2 linked regions of the Marinobacterium aestuarii genome follow. The protein of the gene in region 1 interacts with the protein of each later gene in a pairwise test. Links are inferred from orthologs where the notes say so. Each region holds a gene or a part of one and is shown on either strand. Other genes may lie near its edges.

Region 1 (6,073 bases):
GGCATCCTTCCATGAGCTGCAGGACGAGGGTCGCGGTAGCCAGAACCCAATATTCCGGTTGTATCACCGCTACTGGGGCCTGTACGACGAGGAGCTGGTGAAAGACTATATCGCCTGTCACCTGCTGCAGGTGGAGCTGGTGGACTACGCCATCGGCAAGCTGTTTGCCTATCTGAAGGCCGAGGGCCAGTGGGATGACACGCTGATTCTGTTCACCGCCGACCATGGCGAGATGAACGGCCGGCTGGGGCTGGCGGACAAGGGCGCCTACTTCCATCCCGATATTTTCCGCGCGCCCATGCTGGTCAAGCCGGCGGGTGGCAGCATCGGTGCACCGGCTGATATAGCAACGCCTGTATCCCTGGTGGATTTGGCGCCGACCATACTGCAGGCCGCAGGCCTGGAAACGCCGCTGCAGATGGAAGGCGCGAGCCTGCTGGATATTATGGCCACAGGTACGCGGCCCGCGCTTGAGCAGGTCTATCAGCTGGGCATTCATGTGGGCACCAATTTCGGCTTTGGCTGCCAGGCGAGGTTTGGCGATACCGCCTGGTTCTATGGTTACAGTGCCACCACCGGCTGCGAAGAGCTGTATGACCTGGGCGCGGTGGAACCGGTCAATGCCATCGACGATCCGGCGCTGGCAGGCATTCGTGCCCGCATGGTCAGGCATGCAGGATCCGTGATGCGCGCCGACAAGCGCTGGAGCGGCTATTTCGCGTCTTTCCGGCTGCACAACATGGAGCATTTCATGGATGAGTCGCTGGATGACATACAGATGCTGAAGCCACAGCTCTGAGGTGTCATCTCTTCGGGTAAGCACGACAACGCAGGGCTGGCAGCCTCGCCAGCCCTGTTTCGGGAGCGAGACAGCGCCTGGTAACGGCTGTTTTGACCGCCCTTGGCGCAACGCCTAATATCCAAAGCCCCCTGCCATGAATGCGTGACGCATGAAAAACACCCCTGTACTGCTGGAAAGCCCCGCCACGGCCTTTGGTATCACCCTGAGGTCGGTGTGGGATATCTATGCCGATGAGAGCTATCAGGTGCTTTGGCCCAGGGACAAGAAACTGCCGCTGCTGTCCAGCGCCCATGTCTGTGTCTTTACCCGCCAGGGGCATGGCGTTATCCGCCTCAGGTCGGGTCGGGAAATTCACGCCAAGGGAGCCTGCGTGCTGCTGCTCGAAGCCCGTGACATCCTGAGCTATGCCTGCGAGGGGCTGTTGTGGGAACTCTACTGGGTCGAGTTCGTACTGCATGGCCCGGTCACCCTGCCGCTCAATACGCCGGTGCTGCTGCGGGATCCGACGGCCCATAGCCGCGAGTTCAGCGAGCTGGTGAGCTGCGTTCGGGTGGGCGACACTAATTATCAGGCCTATGCCGCCGCCATCTTCACCAAGGTGCTCTATCAGTGGGTGGCGCTGTCGAACCACCATGCCGAGCCTGCGCCCCTGCGGCGCATCCAAACGGTGATCAGCCAGATGCATGGCCATACGGATGAACGCTGGGCGGTGAAGGACATGGCCCGCCTGTACGGCGCCAGTGAGCAGCAGTTTCGCAAGGTATTCCTGCAATACACCGGCCAGACGCCGAAGGAATACTTCATGAACCTCAAGCTCGACATGGCCCATGCGCTGCTCAACAGAAGCTCGCTGAATGTTTCCCAGGCCGCGTTCAAACTCGGTTTCAGTGATGCCTTCCATCTCAGCAAGGCATTCAAGAGCCGCTTTGGCTATCCGCCCTCCGAGGTGATCAGGGAGCCCCGCGACAGCATTGATAATGTCTATCTGATGGATACGGCGGTGTCTGACGCCTGATCTGGCAGATCGACTGTAAAGTTAGGTAAAGGCTCCGTATGGGACGGGTGACGGCGTTATCATGGAGCCTGAATAACGGGGGCCGGAATGAAAGAACGACTGCTGCTGGTGGATGATGACGTCGAGCTGTGCGAACTGCTGGGCGACTATCTGCGTCATGAAGGTTATGAGATTGACTATGCCCATAACGCCCTTGAAGCTCTTGAACGTCTAAAGGGCAGTCATCCTTATAGCCTGATGGTGCTGGATGTGATGATGCCGGGCCAGAGCGGCCTGGAGTTGTTGCAGCAGCTGCGCCCGCGGGTGCAGCTGCCGGTGATCATGCTGACGGGCCGGGGTGAAGAAATCGACCGTATTCTGGGCCTCGAAATGGGCGCCGATGATTATCTGGGCAAGCCCTGCAATCCCCGCGAGCTGCTGGCACGCATCCGGGCCATTCGCCGGCGCAGTGAAGTGCCTGCGCAGCAGACGGAGTTCCCGCAACAGCCCATCGAGCTGCACGGGATCCGCCTTGATCCAGGCCAGCGGGAAGTGCGGGTGGCGGGCGAGGTATTGGAACTGACCTCCGCCGAGTTCAACGTGCTGGCCTATCTGCTGCATAACGCCGGTCGGGTGATGTCCAAGGCCGAGCTGACCGAACGGGTACTGCACCGTCCGCTCACGGCCTATGATCGCGCTATTGATGTGCACGTGAGCCGGTTGCGGCAAAAGCTGCAGCGCGGCGGCGATAGCCAGGAGCTGATCAAGACATTGCGTGGCGAAGGTTACCTGCTGGTGCTGGAGGCGGGATGAAGTGGTATCGCAGTCTGTACTGGAAGATCTTCCTGGCCATCTGGCTTAGCAGCGTGCTGGTGATCCTGGCCACAGTGGTGATTGTTGGTGGCATGTCGCACCACGAGCGCGATGCCGAGGTGCAGGAAACCCGTGCTCGGGCCCTGGCTGAGCGCATGCTGGAGCGCTACGAGGAAGGTCATGGACTGGAGCGGCTGCAGCGCAAGTTATCCCGCGGGGCTCCCGGCATGCGCATTGTGGAGCTGAGCAGCAACGAGCGGGTATTTAACTCCCTGCCCAAACGCGGGCCCGGTGCCAGGCCTGTGCTGACCTTCGAGCTGGTGTCCGAGTCCGGACGCAGTTACCGCGTGGAGGTTGGGGCCTGGCCGCCGCGGGAGCAGTTTGGTCGTTTCCTGGGCTTGCTGGTGTCGGTGCAGATCGTGCTGATACTGCTGGTGTCGGCGCTGACCAGCCTGGTGCTGACCTGGCTGGTGGTACGGCCGCTCAAGCGCCTGCGGCTGCATACCAGGGCGCTGGCCCAGGGCGATCTGGCAGTACGCAGCGATCAGCAACTGAGCACCCGGGGCGATGAGATCGGCGAGCTGGCGCGGGAGTTCGATACCATGGCGGACTATGTCGAGCGCACCCTGGGGGCCAGTCAGCGGCTGATGCAGGATGTATCCCATGAGCTGCGCGCCCCTCTGGCGCGTTTGCAGGCCGCGGCCGGGTTGCTGGAGCAGCGCCTGGGCGAAGGTGATCCCCTGTTACAAAGGCTTAATCGTGAGTGCGGTCGTATCGATCACCTGATTACCGAAATTCTCTCGCTGTCGCGCCTTGAGGCGCTGGAGCCGGGGACCGATGCCTTCAGCGTGCAGGAGCTGGTGACCGAACTGAGGGAGGACATCCACTTTCAGCAGCCTGAACGCACCCTGACCTTTGAGGTGCCCAAAGGTTGCCGGGCGCGGGGCAACCGCCAATTACTGGAACGTGCCCTGGGCAATGTATTCAATAACGCCCTCAAGCACACGCCGATGGGGACTGCGATCGAACTGAGTTACGCAGCGGTCGGCAACCTGCACGAGCTGCGGATTCGGGATCATGGCCCGGGCGTGCCGTCCGATACCCTGGAGCAACTGTTTGATCCCTTCTTCCGCCAGCGTAGCGGTGTTGATGCCGATGGCTATGGTCTGGGGCTGAGCATTGCGCGCCGTGCGCTGCGCATTCTGGGGGGGAGCATCGAAGCGCGCAATCACCCCCAGGGTGGGCTTGAACTGCTGGTTCGGCTGCCGGTGGCCTGAGCAATTCAAGGTTAAAAGTCGAAAGTCGAAAGTTGAAAGGCCAAGGCCAGAGCCAAAGGACCAGGATTTAAGATCAAAAGCTTAAAGCGTCAGACCCGGTGGCAGAGTGGCCGGCATATCGAGTTGCTCCGCTTCCTGGGATGCCACCGGATAGGCACAGTAGTCCGCGGCATACCAGGCGCTGGGCCTGTGATTGCCACTGCGGCCTATGCCACCAAAAGGCAGGCCGCTGCTGGCGCCGGTGAGCGGGCGGTTCCAGTTGACGATCCCTGCGCGGATGCGCTGTAAAAACCGCTGATACAGCTGGGCGTCGCTGCTGAACAGGCCCGCGCTCAGGCCGAAGGCCGTGGCGTTAGCCAGATCCAGCGCCTCATCGAAGTCGTCGTAGCGGATGATCTGCAGCAACGGACCGAAATATTCCTTGTCGGGCAGATCCCGTACGGCGCTGACATCAATCAGCCCCGGCGACAGCAGGCCGGTGCGGGGGCGCAGCTGGCTCATGGACACCAGCACCCGGGCGCCGAGTTGCACCAGTTCGTGCTGGGCCTGCAACAGTTGCTGCGCCGCCTGCTCGCTGATCAGCGCGCCCATAAAGGGCTGTGGCTGCTGGTTGTAGGGCCCCACCTGAATATCCAGCACGGCCTGACGCAGCTGTTCGATAAAGGTGTCGCCGCTGCGGCCTCTTGGCACCAGCAGCTTGCGGGCACAGGTACAGCGCTGGCCTGCGCTCAGGTAGGCTGACTGAATCGTCATCAGCACAGCAGCCCGCATATCCGGCGTATCGGCCACGATCAGCGGGTTGTTGCCGCCCATCTCCAGCGCCAGAATTTTTTCCGGATGGCCGGCGAATTGCTGGTGCAGGTAGCTGCCGGTCTCGGCGCTGCCGGTAAAGAACAGGCCATCGAGCCCAGGGTGTGCGGCCAGGGCCTGGCCGGTGCTGCGCCCGCCCTGCAGCAGGTTCAGCACACCATCCGGCAGGTCGGCCTTCTGCCAGAAATGCATGCACAGCTCCGCCACCCGGGGCGTCAGCTCGCTGGGTTTGAACAGCAGGGTGTTGCCCGCCAGCAGCGCCGGAATGATGTGTCCGTTGGGCAGGTGGCCGGGGAAATTGTACGGGCCGAACACCGCCACCACGCCATGGGGGTGATGCCGCAGCGTCGAGGTAATACCATTGCTGTGCTGGCGTTTTTCGCCACTGCGCTCCAGTGCCGCCTGAATCGAGATATCGGCCTTGCCGATCATGGCGGCCACTTCGGTGGCGGCTTCCCATTGCGGCTTGCCGGTTTCCTGGCCGATGGTATCAGTGAGCAGGTCGCGGTGCTGTTCCAGCTGGCTGACAAAACGGCGTACCAGGGTGGCGCGCTGCTCAAACGTCATCAGGCGCCAGTGCTCGAAAGCGTTGCGGGCCGCCAGAACAGCGTCATTAACCTGTTCACTGCTGGCGGCGCGCCCGTGCCAGATACGCTGGCCGTTGCCAGGGTTAAAGGATTCCATGTCGGCGTCATCACCCTGACACCACTGGCCATTGATAAACAGGGAAGCGGGTTCGGTCATTCGGGTTGTCTCGCTTTGATGGGGACTATGCGCAGCGGGTCACCGTTGGAGACGCGTAACGCCTCGGCCAGTTCGTGGCTGATTTGGGCCGCGCTGCCCTCGGGCTGAAGAGGCGCGACTGTGCAGCGAAAGTCTTCCAGCAGGGTGTTGCTGATCAGGTAGAGGTGGTCACTTCTGCAGGAGCTGTCGCTGATCCGGGCCTTGACGTAACGACTGTCACGCACGCTGCGGATATCGTTGAGGCGGGTCGCGACTGTGGGGCCGGCGTCGAAGATGTCGATATAACCCTCAAACCGAAAGCCTTCGTTTTCCAGCATGCGCTTGGCGGGTTCGGTATTGCGATGCACCTGGCCGATCACCCGTTGGGCATCCTTGGGCAGCAGATGCAGATAGATGGTGTGCTTGGGCATGAGCTCGGCGATAAAGATCTTGTTGCCGGAGCCTGTGAGGTAATCCGCCTGGGAATATTCCATGGAAAAAAAGTGCCGCCCCAGACCGTCCCAGAAGGGCGAACGCCCCTTTTCATCGGAGTAGCCACGCATTTCGGCGATGACGCGCTCGGAAAAGCGCTCCGGGTATTCGGCCATGAACATGAAACGGCTCTTGGAGAGCAGGTTGCCGTTGCTGCCCTTG
Region 2 (5,835 bases), 3.1 Mb from region 1 along the record:
TGTTTCAGCAGGACAGCTATATCCGCCAGCAGCAGCCGCGCTCCCTGCTGTGCAGCCCGATTCTGTACCACGGCGAACTCACCGCCGTGCTGTACCTGGAACACAGTGAAAGCCGGGATATCTTCGACCAGGATCGCCTCAAGACGCTGCAGATTCTCACCGCCCAGGCCGCCATCTCGATCGAGAACGCCAAGCTCTACTCCAGCCTGCAGCAGTCTGAGGGGGAATACCGTTCGCTGTTCGAAAACGCCATCGAGGGCATTTTTCGTATCGACACCGGCGGGCGCTTTATCTCCGCCAACCCGGCTCTGGCGCGGCTGCTGGGCTACGACAGCCCGGCGGGCTTTCTCGACGAGGTGCCGGACATCAACCGCCAGGGCTTTGCCAGCCCGGGGGCACTGCAGCGTTTTCTGGCCATTCTGAATCGCCAGGACAGAGCGGTGAATTTCGAGACGCCCTGGTACCGCCGCGATGGCAGCACCCTGTTCGTGTCGGTGTCGGCGCGCCGGATCCTGGGCGAACAGGGTGATCTGCTCTATTACGAAGGCTCCCTGAGCGACATCAGTGAGCGCAAGGCCAAGGAGCAGGCGGAACTGGCGCGGGAAAAGGCGGAAGCCGCCAGCGAAGCCAAGAGTCAGTTTCTGGCCACCATGAGCCATGAAATCCGCACCCCGATGAACGGCATTCTGGGCATGGCGCAGTTGCTGATGCGGGCGCCCCTGTCGGCCGAACAACAGACCCAGGTCAAGGCTATCTACCAGTCGGGCCGCACCCTGCTGTCGATCCTCAATGATGTACTGGATTTCACCAAGATCGAAGCCGGGCAACTGACACTGGAACAGCACCCCTTCTCGGTGCGCCAGGTGGTGGATGAGATACGCCCGCTGCTGGAATCACTGGCGCGGGAAAAGGCCTTGCAGCTGATTGTACGGCTGGACAACGCCCTGCCTGAGAGGGTGTGCGGCGACAGGCGCGCCCTGAGCCAGGTGCTGCTGAACCTCGGCGCCAACGCCCTCAAGTTCACCCAGGAGGGCTATGTCGCCCTGCGCGTGCGCTGCCTGCGGCGCAGCGACAGTGAGATCCGCCTGCGCTTTGAGGTGGAGGACTCCGGCATCGGCATACCGCAAAGCGCCCGCGAGCGCATCTTCGCCCATTTCAGCCAGGCCGACAGTACCATCACGCGACGCTTTGGTGGCACCGGACTGGGCCTGTCCATCTGTCGCCGCCTGGTTGAGCTGCAGCAGGGGCAGATCGACTTTGACAGCACCGAAGGCCGCGGCAGCCTGTTCTGGTTCGAGCTCGACTATGTCCAGACCCAGGCGCAGCCACCTGCCGCCGATACGGCCCAGCCCTGGCGACCCACAGTCCCTGCGCGGGCACTGGATATACTGCTGGTCGAGGATACCGAGATCAATCAGCAGGTCAGCTGCGGCCTGCTTGAAAGCGAAGGCCACAGCGTCAGTATCGCCGACGATGGCTACACGGCGCTGTCGATGCACAACGATCATGCCTACGATCTGGTGCTGATGGATATCCACCTGCCCGACATGGACGGCGTGGAAACCGCCCGGCGCATGCGCCAGCACCCCGACAGCAGCCGGGCTGCGGTACGCATCATTGCCCTCACCGCCTCCGTCACCGGGCCGGAGATTCAGCAGTACCTGGACGCCGGCATGGATGCCGTGGTGGGAAAACCGCTACAGTTCAGCGAACTCGAACGCCTGCTGTACGATGAACAGGCCAGTGCTGGCGATGCGGTTCCTCCGGCCAGCACCCGCCCTGAAAATACCCAGGCTAGTGACTCAGTACCAACCGCACCGCTGGCAGATGGGCCAGGTGCTGACAACACTTCGACCGATGCCGACTTGCTAGACAGCAGCCTGCTGGCCCAGCACCGCAGCATGCTGGGTGAGGAACACTTTGACGGCCTGTTGTTGCGCATGCAGGCCCAGTGCGACAGCCTGCTCACTGAGCTGGCCGAAACGGATGCCGATCAGCCCGCCCTGTTGCACAAGCTGGCCGGCACCTGCGCCAACTTCGGCCTTGTCGCCGCCGCCGCCCGCTGCCGCGAACTTGAGCGCAGCGGCCCGCCCTGCGATAGCGCCGCTCAACAGGCCCTGCGCCAGCTGTACGAGCGCAGCATCGCGGCACTGCCCTAGCCTTGCTGCCAGCCAACCAGGAGCGCCCTTATCATCATCCTCGGGGTTAATTGCTTGCGCTACTCAAACGACGGGGCTGCGCTGTGGAGTACCAGGAGCCACCAGGCTGGATCGGAACAGATGTTTTGGCGATAGAGCAACTCCAGGCATGAATGGGGACAACTCCTGAAGTTGGACTTTCATTTTTGCACCGAGATCAGCAACATCATCGGCCGATCCAGTTCTTCCAACAGGCCTGGATTTTCAGTTACCTGTTCCCCGGTAGGCGCCCATTCCTGTACATGGCGGATGCTGAAGCCGAGGTTGATCAATGTATTGAGCGTCGTCCCGATAGTTCGGTGATGCTTGATAACCCCTTTGGCGAACCAGTCCGTTTTCCGCGGCCCCTCCACCGAATAGCTTTCCAGGGGCCAGATTCTTCTACCGTCGCCGTCCCTGGACCACGCCGGCATTACGGGCGCCATATAGATTGGGTGCTCGATAGTAAAAACAAACCGTGCCCCGGGAGTCAGAGCACGATAGATCGTTGCCACCAGTTTGCCGAAGTCGTCGATATAGTGGAACGCGAGTGAGCTGTACGCAAAGTCAAATGCCCCCTCTGGAAGAGCAAGCTGCTCCAGATCGGAGATCTTGTAGTCAATATTTTCATCATTCGTCGCGGACTTGGCACGCTCTAGCATTTTTTCGGAAAGGTCCAAACCGAGCACATGGACAGCCCCCTGCTCTCGGGCCCATCGCGCAAACCAGCCAAAGCCACAGCCAAGATCCACAACTCGCTTGCCGTCCAGACCTGGCAGCATTGCGCGAATGGCGGCCCATTCCGGCGCACCATCAAGCCCATGTACAGACCGAGGTAGCTGGCTATAACCGTCAAAAAATTCGCTTCTGTCGTAAATATTTTGTGCCATTCATCTTTCCCTTGAATTACAGAGTAGTGAGGCGCTGCGAGTTCAATAACGCGTCTCATTCACCTGAGGTGCAGGCTGAAGTTTAGCAATTTGTGCGGAAGTTGGAATCGCTGTAGAGCGATGATGAGCGTCGTTTTTCTTGTTAGACGACGGGCGCCGTGCCTGTCGCCAAGAACGGAGGTCAGACCGGGTTGGCGTCTGTGCCCTCAGGCGGGAAACCTTTTCGTCGACGTGGGCGATCTGCAGCACTTTCAGATCCGGTTTCGCAGGCCCCATCAGCTGCATGCCCATGACGCGCTGGAAGCACCAAGGGGACTAGATTGGTGATTGGTTATTGGTTATTGGTTATTGGTTATTGGTTATTGGTGAGAGTATGAGCATTACGAATAACGAATAACGAATAACGCCAGCCTTTTAAAGGTGGACGTAACCCGAGCAGGGCTCAGGCTTTTACGCCACCGAAACGCTTGTAAAACGCAGGCATGGGTTCAGGCAGTGGGCCATCGGCGGTTTCGAACATCTTGGCGATATACTCCTCGGACGCGGCGCACACCAGACTATAGAGGTTGCGGCACAGCTGGCGGGCCGCCACGCCGCTCCAGTCTTGGGGCAAGAGCTCAGCCGGCAGTTGCGGGTCGCGCAGCAGGACCTTGCGGTACTCATGAATCAGCAGGGTGCGGGCAAGGAAGCATTCACCAGGATCGAGACTGTCCTGCGCCTTCATCTCCTGCCACACCGGGCGAAAGCGTTCCAGAAAGTGCTTATAGCTGTCCGACACCTGATCCAGGTTCCAGCACTCGCGGGACTGTTCACGCAGCGCCTGGGACGAAAAGGCGTCGCCTTCACGGGTTTCAAACAGAATGCAGTCATCCAGCGCCCCCAGCTCCTGCAGGGTGTTGCGTACTTCCTGCATGTCGCAGTGGGGCATGGCCATAAGAATCGGCGAGAAGGAGCCAAAACCCATCCAGCTCAGCTCATCGCGCACCTGCTGGCGAATGTCCACGGGCACCTGGGACAATACCGCCAGGCACCAGGACCCATCCCACTCCGGCAGCACCGGCAGATAGATACGCTTGAAAGCCTTGTCGAAACGCCGCCGCCCCTGGGCCGTGAGACTGTAATAGCTGCGCCGCCCCAGCTGCTGTGCCGACAGCCAGGGCTCTTCCTTGCTAAGGCGAAACACCGAGGTACGCACCAGCCGCTGATTCAAGCCAAAGGATTCCAGCACCTTGATCAAGCTGCCCAACCAGACAGTACCGCCGCGCGGCACTATGGCATCACCAAAGATGGTGATGATCAGTGACCCTGCCCGAATCGGGCGCTGGGTGCAGAACTGCTGGACAAGCTCGGCTAAATGACTGGAATTGCTCATAAAATTGGCGTGTTCGATGGCAGCGAAGAGTAGCCTCATTCTATAGAGCGGCGCCGATTGATGCAAAGCACAAGACCCTGGCCGAGCACTCACTTCCCGCCCTGCAGGATAAGGCGCCGCGTAGCCCGTCAGCCGATGAGGTGATTTCAGGTTTTGTGGCTTCACTGACCTAGTGTACTGCTTCGCCCTAATGGGTGCTTATAGAGCCCGCCAATTTGTGTCCGGCAAGGCGCCGTTCGCCGGTAATAGTGGGGCTCTTGCCAAGAGCGGCAACGCAGTTGGGCGCGAATTGGCGCGCTCCCTTCGGGCGAACCGCCAGAAGGCCGTCCGCGGTGTTGCATTTCCTCGACATAGGCCCACTATGCCTTCGAAAATGCGCCGTGCGGCCAGCCTCCTGGCGACTCGCTAAAAGCGCCTCTAAGAGCGAAGCAGTACACTAGCACTAGCACGTCAATATAGGGGATGACGCGAATCAAGCCATTTTCGGTTCTGTCGAGGTGCTTTATAACCGGGTGCGGCTGCACTCCAGCAATGACGACATGAGTCCTGTGGACTACGCATCAGCGTTTCGTGCAGCCGCTTGAAAATGTGTCCACTAATTCTGGGGCACATCAAGGCCTCGGCTTCAGCCAAAGCCTCTTCATTCTAACTTCGAAGCCTTTTTTCGGACCGGCTCGGGTTTCGCTTTAGCAGTGTTCGACCACCAACGGCTCGACGCTCACCCCGATCAGCTCATTAACCAGTACTTTGGGAGCAGGTCTGGCTGGGATAGCCAATGTTCATTGGACTCCGATAGCCAGGAGGTCTTGTAAGAGTTGATTGATCTGGCGGCGGCTGATCCTAGACGGTCGAACAGCCAGAGCTCGGTGCGTTAGCGGGATGGGGGTGGGGAGGGGAGCTGACGAAGACAAGGATAGAGAAACGCCGATAAATTTTTACGGTAATTTCACTCGCTCTTGATACCCAGGTAGTCGCGCACTTGAAGTAATCTCTTGGGGAACTCCAGTTCCTTAGCCTCTGTTGGCCACATACCGTGATTATCTGGCAGCGCGTGTAAGAACTCCGCACCATATCTGCGATATGCGACGCGGGCCTCATTGGTCAGGAATACGCTGCGGATTAGGTACTTGGCTATCCTGAGCGCTCCCTTGACGTTTCCCTGCTCGAGATGGTCGACGATGTACATTCTTGTGGCCAATGCGGCGAGTTTAACTCGTACGACTTCCCGAGCCTGCTTTCTCTCCGCGTACCTAAGTCCGACAAGGTTGTTGATTCGTGATTTTAAGCATAAGGGAGGCGACAAGATGGGTATTTGTAGGTCGCCAACTGGCAGGGCATCTGCAAACTTGATCACTTCTCGGTCGGTCAATCCATAAACGGCGATGAGGAACTCGAT

Evidence for each region.
Region 2: the proteins of A8C75_RS00545 (region 1) and paaX interact in binary tests that used the Escherichia coli proteins (3 or more experiments, as listed by UniProt). The link is inferred for Marinobacterium aestuarii from one-to-one orthologs.

The regions. Positions count from the first base shown.
Region 1 is NZ_CP015839.1:117,528-123,600, forward strand. What follows is about bases 1,759-4,745. They hold A8C75_RS00545 (sensor histidine kinase), read left to right. Parts: upstream 1,759-2,605; coding sequence 2,606-3,886; downstream 3,887-4,745. Other genes in these bases: A8C75_RS00535 (helix-turn-helix transcriptional regulator), read left to right, coding at 1,759-1,817; A8C75_RS00540 (response regulator transcription factor), read left to right, coding at 1,905-2,609; astD (succinylglutamate-semialdehyde dehydrogenase), read right to left, coding at 3,968-4,745. In the rest of the region: A8C75_RS00530 (sulfatase-like hydrolase/transferase), read left to right, coding at 1-799; more of A8C75_RS00535, read left to right, coding at 951-1,758; more of astD, read right to left, coding at 4,746-5,440; astA (arginine N-succinyltransferase), read right to left, coding at 5,437-6,073. UniProt on the Escherichia coli protein: Histidine kinase member of the two-component regulatory system CpxA/CpxR which responds to envelope stress response by activating expression of downstream genes including cpxP, degP, dsbA and ppiA.
Region 2 is NZ_CP015839.1:3,177,831-3,183,665, forward strand. The notes cover bases 2,475-5,223. They hold paaX (phenylacetic acid degradation operon negative regulatory protein PaaX), read right to left. Parts: upstream 4,440-5,223; coding sequence 3,510-4,439; downstream 2,475-3,509. Other genes in these bases: A8C75_RS13900 (class I SAM-dependent methyltransferase), read right to left, coding at 2,475-3,067. Outside these bases: A8C75_RS13895 (AAA family ATPase), read left to right, coding at 1-2,159; more of A8C75_RS13900, read right to left, coding at 2,339-2,474; A8C75_RS13910 (hypothetical protein), read right to left, coding at 5,386-5,835. UniProt on the Escherichia coli protein: Negative regulator of the paaZ and paaABCDEFGHIJK catabolic operons. Binds the consensus sequence 5'-WWTRTGATTCGYGWT-3'. Binding of PaaX is specifically inhibited by phenylacetyl-coenzyme A (PA-CoA).